DNA from 4 places in the Pseudomonas rhodesiae genome. Region 4 is predicted to be linked to each of the others. Evidence: predicted binding sites of a transcription regulator. Region 4 holds the regulator's gene; each other region holds the start of a gene.
What was found. The regulator FliA, encoded in region 4, starts transcription of late flagellar genes. The targets are predictions, from matches to a motif close to CTAAAGTTTNNNNNNNNNNNGCCGNTAA.
Positions count from the first base shown of each region.

Region 1: a site for FliA is predicted at 2,651-2,678, ahead of HRH33_RS14555 (methyl-accepting chemotaxis protein). Genes of this name have one in related genera too.
Region 2: a site for FliA is predicted at 3,165-3,192, ahead of HRH33_RS01505 (methyl-accepting chemotaxis protein). Genes of this name have one in related genera too.
Region 3: a site for FliA is predicted at 1,927-1,954, ahead of flgM (flagellar biosynthesis anti-sigma factor FlgM). Genes of this name have one in related genera too.

Region 1 is NZ_CP054205.1:3,207,588-3,212,490, reverse strand. It holds gene HRH33_RS14560 (SRPBCC family protein) at 51-509, opposite strand; gene HRH33_RS14555 (methyl-accepting chemotaxis protein) at 599-2,593, opposite strand; gene HRH33_RS14550 (M91 family zinc metallopeptidase) at 2,775-4,340, opposite strand; gene HRH33_RS14545 (aldo/keto reductase) at 4,472-4,903, opposite strand, start outside.
Region 2 is NZ_CP054205.1:326,958-331,860, forward strand. It holds rRNA gene HRH33_RS01490 (23S ribosomal RNA) at 1-2,490, shown strand, start outside; rRNA gene rrf (5S ribosomal RNA) at 2,642-2,757, shown strand; rRNA gene rrf (5S ribosomal RNA) at 2,866-2,981, shown strand; gene HRH33_RS01505 (methyl-accepting chemotaxis protein) at 3,306-4,903, shown strand, end outside.
Region 3 is NZ_CP054205.1:4,582,836-4,587,738, forward strand. It holds gene cheR (protein-glutamate O-methyltransferase CheR) at 1-39, opposite strand, end outside; gene HRH33_RS20685 (chemotaxis protein CheV) at 81-1,013, opposite strand; gene flgA (flagellar basal body P-ring formation chaperone FlgA) at 1,095-1,850, shown strand; gene flgM (flagellar biosynthesis anti-sigma factor FlgM) at 1,991-2,311, shown strand; gene HRH33_RS20700 (flagella synthesis protein FlgN) at 2,360-2,830, shown strand; gene HRH33_RS20705 (flagellar brake protein) at 2,926-3,675, shown strand; gene HRH33_RS20710 (MFS transporter) at 3,735-4,903, opposite strand, start outside.
Region 4 is NZ_CP054205.1:4,254,418-4,259,320, reverse strand. It holds gene flhA (flagellar biosynthesis protein FlhA) at 1-17, shown strand, start outside; gene flhF (flagellar biosynthesis GTPase FlhF) at 30-1,346, shown strand; gene fleN (flagellar synthesis regulator FleN) at 1,451-2,284, shown strand; gene fliA (RNA polymerase sigma factor FliA) at 2,281-3,021, shown strand; gene HRH33_RS19160 (chemotaxis response regulator CheY) at 3,191-3,565, shown strand; gene HRH33_RS19155 (protein phosphatase CheZ) at 3,584-4,372, shown strand; gene HRH33_RS19150 (chemotaxis protein CheA) at 4,384-4,903, shown strand, end outside.

The sequences.
Region 1 (4,903 bases), 1.0 Mb from region 4:
CGGCATTCTCCGCGCTTTTACGGACGGGACGACAGTGTAATGTTTCTAAATTATACAAAGGGCGGATGTTCCAGGCGCTGCTTCAGACGGTCCAGGGCGATGGCCGACAGTTCGTGCATGCGCTCGTGCAAGGTCGCCAGTTGCAATTCGGTTTCGTAGGTCAGTACCCGTTTAAACAGCGTGCCGTCGCGAAACGGTTGCAGGAAGTAGTGGATCGAGCCGTCAACGGCCAGGGAGGTGAACACGCATTTGAATTCGTCGGGGCGCCGGGCGATCTGCACGCGGTAGCTCATGGGGACGCGTACGCCAAGCAGGTCGATCATCTCGGTAAAGCGTGAACCGGCACCCAAAGAGCCGCTGGTGCCGGTCTCTGCACCGAGGGAAGTGGGGTGCCATTCGTGCCAGCGGTCCGGTTGGGTTACGTAGTCATAGACAGTTTCAAGGGGGGCATTGATAAAGCGTTCCTGACTGATCCGCTCCAAGCGGACCGACTGCTCGACAGCGCGCATGACACACCTCCTGTGTGGCGGGAAGAAGTATCTCGAACTGTCAGAATAGTCTGACTCCCGTGCTTTGCACGGGAGTTCTCAAACGCTGCTCAACGGACTTTGAAGCGACTCATCAGGCTGATAACCCGGCCATTGGCTTCCAGCAGGCTCTGAGTATTGTTTTCGGTGGCGTGGCCGCTCTGCACCAGGTCTTCGACCATTTGTCGGATCTGCACCATGCTGCGGTTGATCTCCTCGGTCACCGCGCTTTGCTGTTCGGCGGCGGTGGCGATCTGGGTGCTGAGGCTGTGGATATGGCCGACGGAACCGGCCATTTCATCCAGGCCGGTGTTGACCCGCGCCGTCGCGTCCGCCGCCGATTGGCAACTGGACTGGGTATTTTCCATCGCGGTCACCGAGGAACTCACCCCCGTGGTCAATCGAGCGAGCATCTCGTTGATCTGGGAGGTGCTGGCCTGGGTGCGCGCGGCCAGGGCCCGCACTTCGTCGGCCACGACCGCAAAACCACGGCCTTGCTCGCCGGCCCGCGCTGCTTCGATGGCCGCGTTGAGCGCCAGCAGGTTGGTCTGGCCGGCAATCGCGCCGATCACTTCAAGGGTTTCGGTGATGCGCGCGGCGTCCTGGCGCATGTTTTCCACCGTGTGGGTGGCGCTGGCGACCTCGCCGATCAACGCGCCGACGCTGCTGGACGCTTCTCCCACCACCACGCGCGAGCGGTCGGCGTGTTCGTTGGCGCGCTGGGTGAACGCGGCGGTTTCGGCGGCGTTCTGTGCCACGGTCTCGGCAGTGGAACTCATCTCAGTGATGGCCGTGACGGTCTGATCGGTTTCCGAGGCATGACGCACCAGGATCTGGTTGGTCTGTGCCGAAGTCTGCTGCAATTGCTCAAGACCCGTGGACATGGCCGCGGTGGCCTGGGTCACTTCGCCGATCATATTTTGCAGGTAGACGATAAAGCGGTTGACGGAATGGCCGATGGCGCCCAGTTCGTCTTCGGCGCGGATGGTGATGCGCCGCGTCAGGTCGGCATCGCCGGTGGACAGCGCGTCGATATTGGCTTTCAGCGTCTTCATGCGCTGCACCAGTTTGCGGATCGCATACGCGGCCAGCAGCACCAGCAGCAATACCATGGGGATTTGCAGCAGGGCCAAAGTGCCGAGTACGTCATCGCGCTGCGCGGTGATCAACGAGGTGGGCAGGGCGGTGGCGAGGAACCACGGCGTACCTTCGATCGGGCGCATATAGAAGGTGCTGGCCACGCCGCCGTTATCGAACTCGCTGCGCTGCAAGCCTTGGTCGCGATGGGCCAGGGCTTTGCTGACCTGGGTGGCGAAGGCTGAGGAAGCGGTCAGTTCGCTGATGTTTTTCAACACCACCGGGCTGTTCAGGCGCGTGCTGTTGCTGATGATCTTGCCGTCGCCTTCGACGATCAGCATCTGCCCGCCGATGTCTTTTTCCTTGCTGGCCACCAGTTCGTTGAAGAAACCGAGGGTGACGTCAATCGTGGCCACGCCATAGGCCGCGCCATCGCGCTGGATCGCCATGGCGCAGTTGGTGCGTGGCTCTTGGCTGGCGTCGTCCTTGTAAGCGGCGGCCCAGGCGCATTGGCCACGCGGCGAGGCCAGGCCGCCCTTGTACCAGCTCTGGTCGTAATAGTTGGGGGCCGGGTCGCTGTTCCAGAAGGTATTGACCATCAGCTTGCCCGAGGCATCACGGTGCCAGAACGTGCTGTGCTTGTTGCGCCCTGGGGTGCGCTGGTTTGGCAGCGGCCAGATACCGCCGCCGAACACCTTCAGCTCACCGTACTGGTCGACCAGGCCAGGCAAGACCTTGTCGATGGCATCGCTGTCCAGCAGCGGGATGGTCTGGGTGATGCTGCGTTGCTGGGCCTGAACCTTGTTCAGCTCGCCCTGGATGGTTTTCGCCACCTCGTCGATGCGGTTGAGCACCACCTGCTCTTCGGTGTGGCGCAATGTCGGCGCGACCAACTGGCCGATGCCGACGATGGTCAACACGAATAACACCAGGACGAACAACACCAGAAACAGGGTATAGCGGGCTTGGATGGAGCGCAGTGGGGGCATGGGATCGTCCTTACGAAGCGTTTATTGTCGACGCGGCTTTGTTGGAGCTTCGTAGGGGTATCGGCTTGAGTACGATTAGCTTTAGGTACCATGGTGCCAATATCTGAGTACTGCAGCAGCGATGCGCTCTGCGCGCATCGCTGCTTTTAGGGTCTTCAGGATTGCCAGCAAGCAGGCAGGGCTACTGGCCGTCTCCTTGTGGGCTGGCCGGCCAATCATATTTGCGCCGCAACGGTTTACCCATTTCCGCATTCAATGCATTTTCAGTAAACGGTGCAGGATTGACTGTGTTCGGTGGGGTCGACGGATCGTTATCGAAGTCAAACGGGTTGCCGTCGTTTGGCACACCAATGGCCTGAAGTTCAATATTCTCGACCAACCCATTTTCCCCCGGCGACTCCTGGGTATGCCCTCGTAGACGAGTGCCGGTTGCGCCATTGTAGGCATGTACCATCTCATGGAAGAGTGCGGTTACAGGCACAACGGTGTTGTTGCGCTCGATGTTTTCGAGGATAGAGACCGGACCGTAATCAATCGTGGCCCGGTCGGCGTGGGCACCGGGCGTACCTTCTTTCGTTATGAAGCCTGCGATAGACTCGTCGCTGTTTTGGCGTTGTTCATCGGTCAATTCGTTCAGCTCAGTGCTGCCGAAGGCATAAAGGTTCTCTGCGAGGACAGCGGGAGTGATCGTGACGGGCCCGCGATTGACCACGGCCAGTTCGTCCATTTTTTTGAGCAAAGACTGGCCCGCTGGTGAACTGCGCAGGAACTCGAAGTCGTCGGCGAGCCCTTGTTCTAACTGCTGTATATGCTCATCCGTGGAGGTATTCTCCGGAACGCTGAGCGTGAATCCCTGGCTGCCGGCATTGCTGGGCTTGACCTCGGTGAAAGCTGAACCTCTGTCACGCGCGAAATGGTCGGTGGCTTTTGCGTAGATACGGTCATCGCGCTGGTTAAGCCAAAGGTGATCGTGGCCTTTACCCGTGTAAAAGGTAGTGCTGTCATAGCCCGTCAAATGATCGTCACCGTTACCGCCGTGCAGCACACTGTGGCCGCTGCCGGCGAGGAGTTCGTCGTTTCCGTTGCCACCGTCCAAGTAATTTTGCTTGGTCGAGGGGCCGAACCCGGCATAGAGGCGGTCATTGCCATTGTTGCCATAGATGACGTTATTTCCAGTGCCACCGATTATTGTGTCGTCGCCGTCGCCGCCAGCGGCGTACCCAAGGCCGCTGCCCAGGCGTATGAAATCGTCGCCTTTGCCACCAAACAACCGGGTTCGTCCGGCACCGGCTTGGATGTAGTCGTCGCCGTCACCTGAATCAATGCTCACACCAATCCCGAGGTCATCGTCGATGATGATGGTGTCGTCGCCGCTATTGGCGGTAATCCAAAGCTCTTGCCTCGGGTCTCGATTCTCTTTCATGTCGATTAAAAACGGCTTGCCGTTGATCAGGAATTGCAGCGTGTCGTGTGACCAGCGGCGCACATGGATGTGGTCGGGGTGACCTCCAGTTTCAACATCCAGCATATTAGTGAGCATCAACGGTTTTCCCTCGCTGTCCATAAACCAGTCAATGATCCTATTGATCTTAATGTCGCCGTCGCTGTGCAACGGGTAGGTTTTGCGGTTGACGATACCAAGCGTCAAATCGACCGGAGGTGCATAAGGATCGTTGTTTTCGGGCGAGCGAAGTGGGGTGGGGGGTGTTGTTACACAAGTTGGCTGTGCGTTAGCAGCAACTTTCATGGCATGTCCGTCCTTTAAGCACGAATTGGCGAACCTGATGGGATACCAGGTTTGCCGATACGTGGACGTTGCCTCGCAAACGTTCCGGCTGATAGGCCACATACTCGCCGCAAGATGTTGCTTGCTCTGTGTCAGATCTCCAACATCGCCATCACCGCCTCGGGGTAGCGCAGACCGGCAGTGGCGTCGGCGGGGAAAATCTCATCCAGGGCCGACAGCTCGGATGGGTTGAGCACGATGGACACCGCCGCCGCGTTTTCTTCCAGGTATTTGCGCTGTTTGGTGCCTGGGATCGGGATGATGTAGTCCCCTTGGGCCAATACCCAGGCCAAGGCCAGTTGCCCGGCGCTTACGCCCTTATCGGCGGCCAGGCTGCGCACGTGCTCGACCAATTGCAGATTCTTCGCGAAGTTATCCCCTTGGAAACGCGGGTTGGAGCGGCGGTAGTCATCGGCGCTGAAGTCATCCGGGCTTTGCAGCGTGCCGGTGAGAAAGCCGCGACCCAGCGGGCTATAAGGCACGAAGGCAATCCCCAGGCGCTGGCAGGCGGCGAGACAGCCGTT
Region 2 (4,903 bases), 1.9 Mb from region 4:
ACCATCCTCCAAGGCTAAATACTACTGACTGACCGATAGTGAACTAGTACCGTGAGGGAAAGGCGAAAAGAACCCCGGAGAGGGGAGTGAAATAGATCCTGAAACCGTATGCGTACAAGCAGTGGGAGCAGACTTTGTTCTGTGACTGCGTACCTTTTGTATAATGGGTCAGCGACTTATTTTCAGTGGCGAGCTTAACCGAATAGGGGAGGCGTAGCGAAAGCGAGTCTTAATAGGGCGTCTAGTCGCTGGGAATAGACCCGAAACCGGGCGATCTATCCATGGGCAGGTTGAAGGTTGGGTAACACTAACTGGAGGACCGAACCGACTACCGTTGAAAAGTTAGCGGATGACCTGTGGATCGGAGTGAAAGGCTAATCAAGCTCGGAGATAGCTGGTTCTCCTCGAAAGCTATTTAGGTAGCGCCTCATGTATCACTGTAGGGGGTAGAGCACTGTTTCGGCTAGGGGGTCATCCCGACTTACCAAACCGATGCAAACTCCGAATACCTACAAGTGCCGAGCATGGGAGACACACGGCGGGTGCTAACGTCCGTCGTGAAAAGGGAAACAACCCAGACCGTCAGCTAAGGTCCCAAAGTTATGGTTAAGTGGGAAACGATGTGGGAAGGCTTAGACAGCTAGGAGGTTGGCTTAGAAGCAGCCACCCTTTAAAGAAAGCGTAATAGCTCACTAGTCGAGTCGGCCTGCGCGGAAGATGTAACGGGGCTCAAACCATACACCGAAGCTACGGGTATCACGTAAGTGATGCGGTAGAGGAGCGTTCTGTAAGCCTGTGAAGGTGAGTTGAGAAGCTTGCTGGAGGTATCAGAAGTGCGAATGCTGACATGAGTAACGACAATGGGTGTGAAAAACACCCACGCCGAAAGACCAAGGTTTCCTGCGCAACGTTAATCGACGCAGGGTTAGTCGGTCCCTAAGGCGAGGCTGAAAAGCGTAGTCGATGGAAAACAGGTTAATATTCCTGTACTTCTGGTTATTGCGATGGAGGGACGGAGAAGGCTAGGCCAGCTTGGCGTTGGTTGTCCAAGTTTAAGGTGGTAGGCTGAGATCTTAGGTAAATCCGGGATCTTAAGGCCGAGAGCTGATGACGAGTGTTCTTTTAGAACACGAAGTGGTTGATGCCATGCTTCCAAGAAAAGCTTCTAAGCTTCAGGTAACCAGGAACCGTACCCCAAACCGACACAGGTGGTTGGGTAGAGAATACCAAGGCGCTTGAGAGAACTCGGGTGAAGGAACTAGGCAAAATGGCACCGTAACTTCGGGAGAAGGTGCGCCGGTGAGGGTGAAGGACTTGCTCCGTAAGCCCATGCCGGTCGAAGATACCAGGCCGCTGCGACTGTTTATTAAAAACACAGCACTCTGCAAACACGAAAGTGGACGTATAGGGTGTGACGCCTGCCCGGTGCCGGAAGGTTAATTGATGGGGTTAGCTAACGCGAAGCTCTTGATCGAAGCCCCGGTAAACGGCGGCCGTAACTATAACGGTCCTAAGGTAGCGAAATTCCTTGTCGGGTAAGTTCCGACCTGCACGAATGGCGTAACGATGGCGGCGCTGTCTCCACCCGAGACTCAGTGAAATTGAAATCGCTGTGAAGATGCAGTGTATCCGCGGCTAGACGGAAAGACCCCGTGAACCTTTACTATAGCTTTGCACTGGACTTTGAATTTGCTTGTGTAGGATAGGTGGGAGGCTTTGAAGCGTGGACGCCAGTCTGCGTGGAGCCATCCTTGAAATACCACCCTGGCAACTTTGAGGTTCTAACTCAGGTCCGTTATCCGGATCGAGGACAGTGTATGGTGGGTAGTTTGACTGGGGCGGTCTCCTCCTAAAGAGTAACGGAGGAGTACGAAGGTGCGCTCAGACCGGTCGGAAATCGGTCGTAGAGTATAAAGGCAAAAGCGCGCTTGACTGCGAGACAGACACGTCGAGCAGGTACGAAAGTAGGTCTTAGTGATCCGGTGGTTCTGTATGGAAGGGCCATCGCTCAACGGATAAAAGGTACTCCGGGGATAACAGGCTGATACCGCCCAAGAGTTCATATCGACGGCGGTGTTTGGCACCTCGATGTCGGCTCATCACATCCTGGGGCTGAAGCCGGTCCCAAGGGTATGGCTGTTCGCCATTTAAAGTGGTACGCGAGCTGGGTTTAGAACGTCGTGAGACAGTTCGGTCCCTATCTGCCGTGGACGTTTGAGATTTGAGAGGGGCTGCTCCTAGTACGAGAGGACCGGAGTGGACGAACCTCTGGTGTTCCGGTTGTCACGCCAGTGGCATTGCCGGGTAGCTATGTTCGGAATAGATAACCGCTGAAAGCATCTAAGCGGGAAACTAGCCTCAAGATGAGATCTCACTGGAACCTTGAGTTCCCTGAAGGGCCGTCGAAGACTACGACGTTGATAGGTTGGGTGTGTAAGCGCTGTGAGGCGTTGAGCTAACCAATACTAATTGCCCGTGAGGCTTGACCATATAACACCCAAGCAATTTGAGTCGAAAGGCCAGATTGCGGTGTGTGAAGACGCAATGAACCGAAAGTTCGATGCTCACAAAACACCGACAGCTGTCACATACCCAATTTGCTGAAGCGAGGCCAAAAGGTCACGAGTCAGTACCCGAATTTCTTGACGACCATAGAGCATTGGAACCACCTGATCCCATCCCGAACTCAGAAGTGAAACGATGCATCGCCGATGGTAGTGTGGGGTTTCCCCATGTGAGAGTAGGTCATCGTCAAGATTAAATTCCGAAACCCCAATTGCGAAAGCAGTTGGGGTTTTGTTTTATGTAGAAGTCCACGAATTTTCACCGGAACGATGCTCAAGGTCGATCTGGTACACAGAATTTCTTGACGACCATAGAGCATTGGAACCACCTGATCCCATCCCGAACTCAGCAGTGAAACGATGCATCGCCGATGGTAGTGTGGGGTTTCCCCATGTGAGAGTAGGTCATCGTCAAGATTAAATTCCAAAGCCCCTGTCTGCTAACGCAGGCAGGGGTTTTGTCGTTTATAGGGAATTAATAGGCGTCAAATCAAAGATTCGCCATTGAAGGGTGTCATAGGCTGCTTTAATGATTTTTGGTAGTTCGGATTTACCGCCTGTCGGTTTAACACTCAAAAAGAGGATGTTTCCCACAAAACCTTAAGATTTCACTCCGTTTGGCCGAAAGCCTGATGAGCCATGCGTGCACCGAAATAGAGCGGCCCGAGAAGCCGGCTATACCGTTACATGGAATGTTCCGTTCGGCACGCTCATCCCCCTTTGGCAAAAGAAGTCGACGAAATGAATCTCAAGTTCAGCCACAAAATTCTGCTAGCTGCGTCAGGCGTCGTAGTCCTAGCCTTCGCATTATTCACGCTTTACAACGATTATCTGCAACGGAGCACGATCAAGCAGAACCTGGAGTCGTCTATCCAGCAATCCGGTGAGCTGACCGCCAGCAGCGTGCAGAACTGGCTCAGTGGCCGAATACTGGTGCTTGAAAGTCTCACGCAGAACATTGCCCATCAAGGCGATGCCGCGGATCTGCCAGGTTTGGTGGATCAACCCGCATTGACCTCAAATTTCCAGTTCACCTATGTCGGTCAAACCAACGGCGTTTTCACCCAGCGTCCTGACGCCAAAATGCCTGACGGCTACGATCCGCGTCAGCGCCCTTGGTACAAGCAAGCCGTGGCCGCCGATAAACCCATGCTTACGCCGCCCTATATGGCCGCAGTGGGCGGGCAGATTGTCACTATTGCCATGCCGGTTAAAAAGAACGGTGAATTGCTCGGCGTGGTCGGTGGTGACCTGAGCCTGCAAACCTTGGTAAAAATCATCAACTCGGTGGACTTCGGCGGTATTGGCCATGCGTTCCTGGTCAGCGGTGACGGCCAGGTTATCGTTAGCCCTGACGAAAACCAGGTGATGAAGAACCTCAAGGATATCTACCCAGGCACCAGCGTCCGTATCGAGAAGATTAATCAGGACGTTGTACTCAATGGCCAGGATCGCATTCTTTCATTCACCCCCATCACCGGGTTGCCTGGCGCGGATTGGTACATTGGTCTGTCGATCGATAAAGACAAGGCCTACGCCCCGCTAGGTAAATTCCGCACATCTGCGTTAATCGCCATGCTAATCGCGGTAGTTGCGATTGCCGTGCTGTTGAGTCTGTTGATTCAAGTATTGCTGCGCCCCCTGACCACCATGGGTGTTGCCATGCAGGATATCGCTCAAGGCGAAGGCGATCTGACGCGTCGCCTGGCAGTCACCAGCAAGGATGAGTTCGGTGAAGTTGGCAGTGCGTTCAACCGGTTCGTGGAACGTATTCATGCGTCGATTTCCGAAGTGTCTTCGGCCACACGTCAGGTGCATGACCTTTCCCAGCGCGTGATGGCGTCGTCCAATGCCTCGATCATCGGCTCCGACGAGCAGAGCGCACGCACCAACAGCGTCGCCGCGGCGATCAATGAGTTGGGGGCAGCGACTCAGGAAATCGCACGGAACGCTGCTGATGCGTCCCAGCATGCCAGTGGTGCCAGCGAGCAGGCCGACGATGGGCGCAAAGTGGTCGAACAGACCATCTTGGCCATGTCGGAGCTGTCTCAGAAAATCAGCCTATCGTGCACGCAGATCGAAACCCTGAATGCCAGCACCGACAACATTGGTCACATACTTGATGTGATCAAAGGCATTTCCCAGCAAACCAACTTGCTTGCCCTTAACGCTGCGATCGAAGCTGCGCGTGCCGGTGAGGCTGGCCGTGGGTTCGCAGTGGTGGCCGATGAGGTTCGCAACCTGGCTCACCGAACCCAGGAGTCCGCCGAAGAGATCCATAAAATGATCACTTCGCTTCAAGTGGGTTCGCGTGAAGCGGTGACGACGATGAATGCCAG
Region 3 (4,903 bases), 330 kb from region 4:
GACCCGGAACTGTTCAAAATCCAAATTACCTGTCGACACTGATACCGCCTCTAAAATCGTATGATCGCCAAGAATAAACCTTAGCCGTGATCTGCTGCTTTGATCCGGTCGACGACTCGGGATGCGAGGTCATCAGGACGGAATTTGGCCAGGAAATCATCCGCCCCGACCTTTTTGACCATGGCCTGGTTGAATACACCCGACAACGAAGTATGCAGCACGATATGCAATTTTTGCATACGCGGGTCGCTGCGTATCTCGGCTGTGAGAGTGTAGCCGTCCATTTCCGGCATCTCGATATCCGAGATCATCATCAGGAATTCTTCTTCCGGCTTCTTGCCCTCATCCACCAGTTTGCGCAGGTAATCCAGCGCCTGGCGGCCATCGTTGAGCGCTATCACTTCCACGCCGACAGTTTGCAGGCAACGGGTCACCTGCTTACGGGCCACGGAAGAGTCATCCACCGTCAGTACACGCAGGGACACCGCTTTGTGCGCCGTCTCGGCGTCTACCACGCCCACCGAAATCGTCTCAGAGGTAGGGGCCACTTCGGCGAGGATCTTCTCCACATCGATAATTTCCACCAACTGGTTATCGACCCGCGTCACCGCCGTAAGGTAGTGATCGCGGCCTGTGCCCTTGGGTGGTGGATGAATCTCTTCCCAGTTCATATTGACGATGCGCTCCACCGAGCGCACCAGGAAACCCTGGGTCTTGGTGTTGTACTCGGTGATGATCACGAACGGACTTTCACGGTCCTGAAGACCGGACGAGCCTGTCGCCAGAGCCAGATCAAGAATCGGGATGGTCGCACCGCGAATATTGGCAACGCCACATACCACTGGACTGGATTTGGGCATGATCGTCAGCTTGGGACATTGCAGCACTTCCCGCACTTTGAACACATTGATGCCATACAGCTGCCCGCCGTCGAGGCGAAAAAGCAACAACTCCAGGCGATTCTGCCCTACCAGCTGTGTGCGCTGGTTTACTGAATCCATTACACCTGCCATGCCCAGACTCCTACGCTAAAACCTTCGGGGGTACGACGCGCACCCGACACTAAACGGCACGAGCTTTGCTATTTGTTGGCTATGGATATGAAAACGACAGTTTCCCGACACCCCCGCCACCGCAGATTGCTCAGCGTCTCGATGGCATTGCTGGCTTTCTGCCTGGGCACCACGGCCCGCGCAGAGAACGTCACCTTGCCTGATCTCCTTATCGGCGTCACTCAAGGCTTTCTTGAGTTCACTGTAGAAGATTATCTGGCAACTACACAGACGCTGGGGCGTTATGAAATCCAAGTCAACCAGTTGGACCCTCGCCTGCGCATGCCTATGTGCGACAAGGAATTGACAGCCACCCTGGAAAGCCCCGCCCAGCCCATCGGCCGTGTGACGGTAAGGGTCCGATGCGACGGCGCTTCGCCCTGGACTGTTTTTGTGCCGGCGCAGGTCAAGCTGTTCCGCGATGTGGTGGTGGTCGCGCGACCGCTCAAGCGCACCGCCATCATCGCGTTTGAGGATGTCGCCTTACGCGAGCGCGACATCAGCCAGATCAATCAGGGGTATTTGACAAGCCTCGACCAGGCCATCGGGCAGAAATTAACCCGACCAGTGGTCACCGATCAGGTCCTGACTCTTGTCCATCTGGAACAGGCCGAGGTGATTCGCAAGGGCGACCAGGTGGTGATCTCCGCCAGCAGCGGCGCCTTGAACGTGAAAATGCCCGGTGAAGCACTGTCCAACGGCGGCATGAGCGAGCAGATCCGGGTTAAGAACCTCAATTCAAACCGTGTAATCAAAGCGCGCGTGACCGCCCCAGGACAAGTCGAGGTGGCTTTATAGATCGCTGGTAGAGGACGCTGGGTTTTCCTACACTGTGCACGAGAAGTCCCGTGTGGAGATTTATTGTCATTCGCGCCTAAAGTTTATCCGGGTATGGCCGAAAACATGGCAAGCGTCCAAATACCCAGAGGTTTTTTATCATGGTCATTGATTTCAGTCGTTTAAATAACTCCCCGGCAACGTCTGGTACTGCACGCACCACGGGTGCCAAAGAAAGTGCCGAAACCAAGGCCCCAGTGCCTGCCAAGACGGAACAAACCAGCGCCAGCCAGAGCGGGGAATCGGTACACCTGAGCAATGAGGCTCAACAGTTGCAGAAGGTCACTGACTCGCTGCGCGATCAACCGGTTGTCAATAAAGCCCGCGTGGCCGAGTTGAAACAGGCAATCGCTGATGGCAGCTATAAAGTCGACAGCAACCGTGTAGCCAGCAAGCTGCTTAACTTCGAAGCCGAGCGCTAGGCAAAGGCCTGCGCCGGGCTTTTGGACGCTTAAAACCCAAGGCCAGCCATGCATCACGACGAAACCCTGCTTCAACTGATCATCGATGATCTAGCGCCGACGCAACAATTGCTCGAGCTGCTGAAAGAAGAATCCTTGGCCCTCTATGGCCGGGACATGCCACTGCTGGAGGAAATCCTCGCACGTAAGCAGTCGCTGATCGTCCTGCTGGAACAGCACGGCAAGAAACGCAGCCAGATCCTGATCAGCCTGGGCTTGCCCGCAGACCATGACGGCCTGGCCCAACTGGCCAGCCACTCTTCGGTCGGCGACCAACTGCTGAGTCAGAGCAAAGCACTCAATCAGTTGCTTACCCAATGCCAGGAAGCCAACCAACTCAATGGTCAGTCGATCCAGCTTCAGCAAGCTACGACGGCCAACCAGTTGCGTATACTCCACGGCGGCGAGCCACCGGCGCTGTATAACGCGCAAGGCTCTACCTCTCGCTTGGTCAAGCCCAGCACCCGCAGCCAAGCCTGATACCGGTTTACCGCGCGCCCTATCCAAGGCGCGCTACATGCTGGCAAAATGCCGGTTCTTGCGTGTAGTCGTATTTGTCTGGAGATGGAAGAACCGTGTTCAACGCTCTTAATGCGGAAGATGCTCCGCAGCCCCCCAAGGTCCTCACCACGCCTCTGGAAATCGCCGGCAACTTGCGAATGCTGCAAGAAAGCCATGACCCGCTGATCATTACGTTTCACGAGCGCAGCCAGCGTTTCCAGAGTTATCTGGTGGATGTCGATCGGGACAGTAACACGCTGGTCATGGACGAAATGATCCCCCGCGACGGTGAGCGCTATCTTGAAAATGGCGAGCCGTTCCGCATCGAAGGTTTCCACGATGGCGTGCGCGTTGCGTGGGAAAGCAACGGTGGCATGACCATCAGCGAAAAGAATGGTCACCGCATCTACACCGGCAGCATGCCCAACGAAGTTGTCTATCACCAACGTCGGAATGCCTTTCGTGCCGCCCTGAAGCTGGCACAGTTGGTGAACATCGAGCTGGGTGGTGAAAAGCTCAAGGCGCCGATCAACGGCAAGCTGTTGGATATTTCCGCCACCGGCTGCAAATTGCGCTTCGAGGGAGACATCACTGAGCGCCTGCAACTGGGCCAGGTCTATGATCGATTTATCGCCGCCCTGCCCTTCGGCAGCATGACCACCTCGGTCGAACTGCGCTACCTGCACTTCGAAGAGAAGATCAACACCACTTTCGCCGGCGTACGCTTCCATAATATGAGCGGGCTGGTGCAGCGACAGGTCGAGCGTTTCGTTTACCAATTGCAGCGCGAAGCACGGCGTTTCGACAAAGACGACGACTTTTAAGCGTAACAGGTCGCAATAAAAAACGGGCAGACCCTCAGGGGTCTGCCCGTTTTTCGTTATTAGGGACGCGCCCCACTCAAGCCGTTGGGATGCTCGTCGGAGTCCGGCTGTTCGGCAGGTGCCTCGGCACTTGGCTCTTCGACCGGTGGCGGCTGCGGTGGCTGCGGCGGCTCGACTTCGGGCTCAGGGCTTGTTTGCATCTGATCCTGCACCACTTGCTCATCCACCCGCGGATCGAGCGCCGCGACCAGCGGCGAACTGGACATACTGTCGGGCATCGCGACGTGATGCAAAGGCGCGTCGTCCACCTGATGCAGATTGGTGACCGCCTTGGGCCTAATCCGCCACACCAGGATCAGCGCGCACAAGGTGAAAAACGCGTACAGCATCTGACTGCCGAACAACTTCATCACCACACCCGCCAACAAAGGCCCGACACTGGCGCCGACGCCATAGGTAACCAACAGCATGGCCGTCAAAGATACCCGGCGGTCACCTTCGACATGGTCGTTGGAAAACGCCACCGCCAGCGGGTACAGGCAAAACTGCACCAACGAGCACAGGAATCCGGCGATGAACAGTACCTCCAGCGGCACCTGAGTGAGAATCGCCAGCGGCAATGACGCCACCGCCAGGCAAAGCGCGAAGCAACGAATCAGCAGCGCGCGATCATAACGGTCCGACAGCCAGCCCAACGGCCACTGCACCACCAACCCGGCAAAGATGCAGCTACCCATGAACAAGCCGACCTGCTCGGTCGTCAACCCCTGCTGGGAGGCATACAGCGGCGCCAAACCGTAGAAGGAGCCGACGATCAGCCCCGCGCCCAACACAGTACTCAGCGACTGCGGCACGCGCTTGATAAAGAAGCGCGGCTCCATCGGAGCCGGCCGCAAAGGCGCCGGGTGAATGCGCCGAGTCATGGCAACCGGTACCAGACAGAGCGCAAAGCACAACGCGACCAGCATCAACAGTTCCAGGCCGAGCTGGGGATGCATTACCAGAATCAACTGACCCAGTACCAGGCCCAGATAAGAGGCGATCATATAGCCACTGAACACCACACCCCGCTGCTTGGCGTCAGCCTGTTCGTTGAGCCAGCTTTCAATGACCATGTACTGGCACATCATGCCCAGCCCCACGATCACCCGCAGCACGATCCAGGCTGGCAACCAATCGACCAGGCCATGGCCCAACACCGCCGCACCGACAATCCCGGCACAGGTGG
Region 4 (4,903 bases):
TAGGGCCCAACGGCTGAGGGTAGTGGGTTATGCAAGTGAAGCGTTTTTTCGCCGCCGATATGCGTCAGGCCATGAAACTGGTCCGTGATGAGCTGGGCGCCGATGCCGCGATTATCGGTAACCGTCGCATTGCCGGCGGTGTCGAGCTGACGGCTGCCCTGGACTACACCCCCTCGGCGCTGGCGCCGCGCGTTCCCAACATGGAACTCGAAGATGAACTGCGCAAGACTGCATCGCGCATCGTCTCGGCCCAGGCTGAACTGAGCATGCGTGGCGACAGCGATGCCACCACCAATCGCCAGTTGTTCGCCGGGCTGCCGCTGACCGCCGCCGAGCCGCTGGTGGAGCCGACCTTCGTCGAACCGCCACGTCCCGCCGCGCCAGCACCGGCCGCCGCCGTCGACCAGCGCGTATTCGATTCGATGCGCTTCGAACTCAACGGCCTGCGCGAGCTGCTGGAAGTGCAACTGGGTTCCCTGGCCTGGAACCAACTGCAAGGCAGCAAGCCGCAGCAAGCCAACCTGTGGCGTCGTCTGCAACGCATCGGCCTGTCCGGTCCGTTGTCCCGCGACCTGCTGGCCCTGACCACTGAAATCGATGAGCCGCGCCAAGCCTGGCGCATGCTGCTGGCCCACTTGGCACGCATGATCGTCACCCCGGAAATCGAACCCCTGGAAGAGGGCGGCGTCATCGCCATGGTCGGCCCGGCCGGCATGGGCAAGACCACCACCCTGGCCAAACTGGCGGCGCGCTATGTACTCAAATACGGCGCGCATAACATCGCGCTGGTGAGCATGGACAGCTACCGTATCGGTGCCCAGGAACAACTCAAGACCCTGGGGCGCATCCTGAATGTGCCGGTGACTCACGTCGACCCGGGCCAATCCCTGGCCAACGCCCTCGACCCGCTGCTGCGCAAACGTGTGGTGTTGATCGACACCGCCGGCCTGCAAGCCAGCGATCCGGCGCTGCGCATGCAGTTGGAAAGCCTGGCCGGGCGTGGCATCAAGTCAAAGAATTACCTGGTGCTTGCAACCACCAGCCAGAAACAGGTTCTTACCGCTGCCTACCACAGCTACAAGCGCTGCGGGCTGGCCGGTTGCATCCTGACTAAACTGGACGAAACCGCCAGCCTGGGCGAAGTGTTGAGCCTGGCTATCGGTCATGCGTTACCGGTCGCCTACCTGACCGACGGGCCGCGGATCCCGGATGATCTGCATCTGCCGCGCCGTCATCAGTTGGTCAGCCGTGCAGTCAGCGTGCAAATGCAAGACGAGCCGAGCGAGGAAGCGATGGCGGATATGTTCGCTGATCTTTACCACAGCCCGGCAAAACGGGTGGGCTGAGCAACATGAACACAATGCAATGTACCTACATTGATGGTCTGCAAGCGATTCACGCGGCCAAGCCATGTAGCCTGCGTCTAAGCAAGACAAGGTAAAGAAATAAAATGGGCAGCATGCATCCCGTACAGGTGATCGCGGTGACCGGCGGCAAAGGTGGCGTCGGAAAAACGAACGTGTCAGTGAATTTGTCCCTGGCGCTGGCAGAGCTTGGCCGTCGCGTCATGCTGCTGGACGCTGACCTGGGGCTGGCGAACGTCGACGTTCTGCTGGGGCTGACGCCTAAACACACCCTGGCCGATGTGATCGAGGGGCGCTGTGAGCTGCGCGACGTGCTGCTGCAGGGCCCTGGCGGGATCCGCATCGTGCCGGCCGCTTCCGGCACCCAGAGCATGGTGCACCTGAGCCCGGCGCAGCATGCCGGCCTGATTCAGGCGTTCAGCGATATCGGCGACAACCTCGACGTGCTGGTGATCGACACCGCCGCCGGGATTGGCGAATCCGTGGTCAGCTTTGTGCGCGCCGCGCAGGAAGTATTGCTGGTGGTCTGCGACGAACCCACCTCGATCACCGACGCCTACGCCCTGATCAAACTCCTTAACCGTGACTACGGAATGAACCGCTTCCGCGTCCTGGCCAACATGGCCCAGAGCCCGCAGGAAGGGCGCAACCTGTTCGCCAAGTTGACCAAGGTCACGGATCGCTTTCTCGATGTCGCCTTACAATACGTCGGCGCAGTTCCCTACGACGAGTGTGTGCGCAAGGCCGTGCAAAAGCAGCGTGCGGTCTACGAAGCATTCCCTCGTTCGAAATGCGCCTTGGCGTTCAAGGCTATTGCTCAGAAGGTCGATACCTGGCCTTTGCCCGCCAACCCGCGTGGGCATCTGGAGTTTTTCGTCGAGCGATTGGTGCATCAGACGAGCGCAGGACCAGTGCTATGACATCGAGCGGCTACAACCTCTATAAGAAATCGGCGCGTGACAGCCAGGGTGAACTGATCGAGCGCTATGCGCCCCTGGTCAAGCGCATTGCCTACCACTTGCTGGCCCGGTTGCCTGCCAGCGTGCAGGTCGAAGATTTGATTCAGGCCGGCATGATCGGCCTGCTCGAAGTGTCGACCAAGTACGACGCAACCAAGGGCGCGAGTTTCGAGACCTATGCGGGTATCCGTATCCGTGGGGCGATGCTCGATGAAGTGCGCAAAGGTGATTGGGCACCCCGTTCGGTGCACCGCAATACGCGCATGGTCAGTGACGCAATTCGTGCAATTGAAGCAAAAACCGGTCGCGACGCTAAAGATCATGAAGTTGCGGCCGAACTCCAATTGAGTCTCGACGATTATTACGGGATTTTGAACGATACCTTGGGCAGCCGCCTGTTCAGTTTCGACGACCTGCTCCAGGACGGCGAACACGAAGGGCTGCACGAGGACGGCGCGAGCGCTCACATGGAGCCGTCGCGCGACCTGGAAGATGCGCGTTTCCAGGGGGCGTTGGCGGACGCAATCGCCAATTTGCCGGAGCGTGAACGATTGGTGTTGGCGCTGTACTACGACGAAGAGCTGAACCTCAAGGAAATCGGTGAGGTCCTGGGGGTCAGCGAATCGCGAGTCAGCCAGTTGCACAGCCAGTGCGCCGCCCGCTTGCGGGGGCGTTTGGGAGAGTGGCGAGCGCGCTGACAGGCAGTGTGGGGACACTGCAGAGCGATACCGCGGGGGTGATTGGCCTACGCGGGTTCGGCCCGTGGTGGCCCCGGCAGTCCTTTTTGTGTAATGCCTGTTGATTGAAATGGCGCGTCCAGGTGCTGGGCGCGTTTAAGACTGCTTGGAGGTCGAATTGGACAAGAACATGAAAATCCTCATCGTTGATGACTTCTCAACGATGCGGCGGATCATAAAAAACCTGTTGCGTGACCTTGGGTTCACCAACACGGTCGAGGCGGACGATGGCATCACTGCACAGCCGATCCTCAACAGCGGAGGCATCGACTTTCTGGTGACTGACTGGAACATGCCGGGCATGACCGGTATCGACCTGCTGCGCTGGGTGCGCGCCGATGAAAAACTGCGCAACCTGCCGGTGCTGATGGTAACCGCCGAAGCCAAGCGCGAGCAGATCATCGAGGCCGCCCAGGCCGGTGTTAACGGTTATGTGGTCAAGCCATTCACTGCACAGGCGTTGAAAGAGAAGATCGAAAAAATCTTCGAACGCATCCACGGCTAATGCCATCGCGGGGGAGCTATGGAGCACAAAGAAACGTCACAGGGAGACTTTGAGTCCACCCTGAAAAAACATGCTCACCAACTGGTCGACAGCCTTGAAAAAGGCCATTTCGGCGACGCGGTGCAGTTGATCCATGAGCTCAATCAGACCCGTGACCGAGGCCTGTACCAGGAAGTGGGCAAGCTCACACGCGAGCTGCACAGTGCAATCGTCAATTTCCAGATTGACCCGCACATGCCCCAGGCCGAGGAAATCTCGCAGATCACGGATGCCACCGAACGCCTGTCCTATGTGGTCAGGCTGACCGAGGCCGCGGCCAACCGCACCATGGACCTGGTGGAAAACGCCACGCCTCTGGTCAACGGCATGGCCACCGAAGCTCAGGCCCTGAATGCCGACTGGGGGCGCTTTATGCGCCGGGAAGTGGGGGCTGAAGAGTTCCGCGAGCTGGCGCGCCGGGTCGAAGGGTTCTTGTCACGCAGCGAGCAGGACAACCGCACGGTGTCCAGCAACCTCAACGATATTCTGCTGGCTCAGGATTACCAGGACCTGACCGGTCAGGTGATCAAGCGCGTGACGCAATTGGTCACCGAAGTGGAAAGCAACTTGCTCAAACTGGTGCTCATGGCCGGCCAGGTTGACCGTTTTGCCGGCATCGAACATGACCGCGCAGCGATCCTCTCGGAAAAAGATCCACAAAAACATCTCGCCAAGGGTGAAGGTCCGCAGATTCATGCCGATAAACGTGAAGACGTTGTGTCAGGTCAGGATGACGTAGATGACCTGTTATCCAGTTTAGGCTTCTAAGGAGCACCCACATGAGCTTCGGCGCCGATGAAGAGATCCTTCAGGATTTCCTTGTAGAGGCCGGCGAAATTTTAGAGCAACTGTCCGAACAACTGGTCGAGCTGGAAAGCCGCCCGGATGATGCGAACCTGCTCAATGCAATTTTTCGCGGTTTTCATACTGTAAAAGGGGGCGCCGGCTTCCTCCAGCTCCATGAGCTGGTGGAGTGCTGCCACATCGCCGAGAACGTGTTCGACATCCTGCGCAAGGGTGAGCGTCACGTCGACTCGGAGTTGATGGACGTGATTCTCGAAGCGCTCGATGCGGTCAACGGCATGTTCAGCCAAGTGCGCGAACGTGCGCCGATCACTGCCGCCACCCCGGAACTGCTGGCCGCCCTGGCGCGCTATGCAGAGCCTGCCGACCTGTCGGCGGAGCCCGTGGTCGAGGCCGTGCCGGAGCCTGAACCGGCGCCGGAACCGGACGTGACCGACAGTGAATTCGAACAGCTGCTCAGCTCCCTCAGCGCGGTCAAGGCCGAAGCCGAAGCGC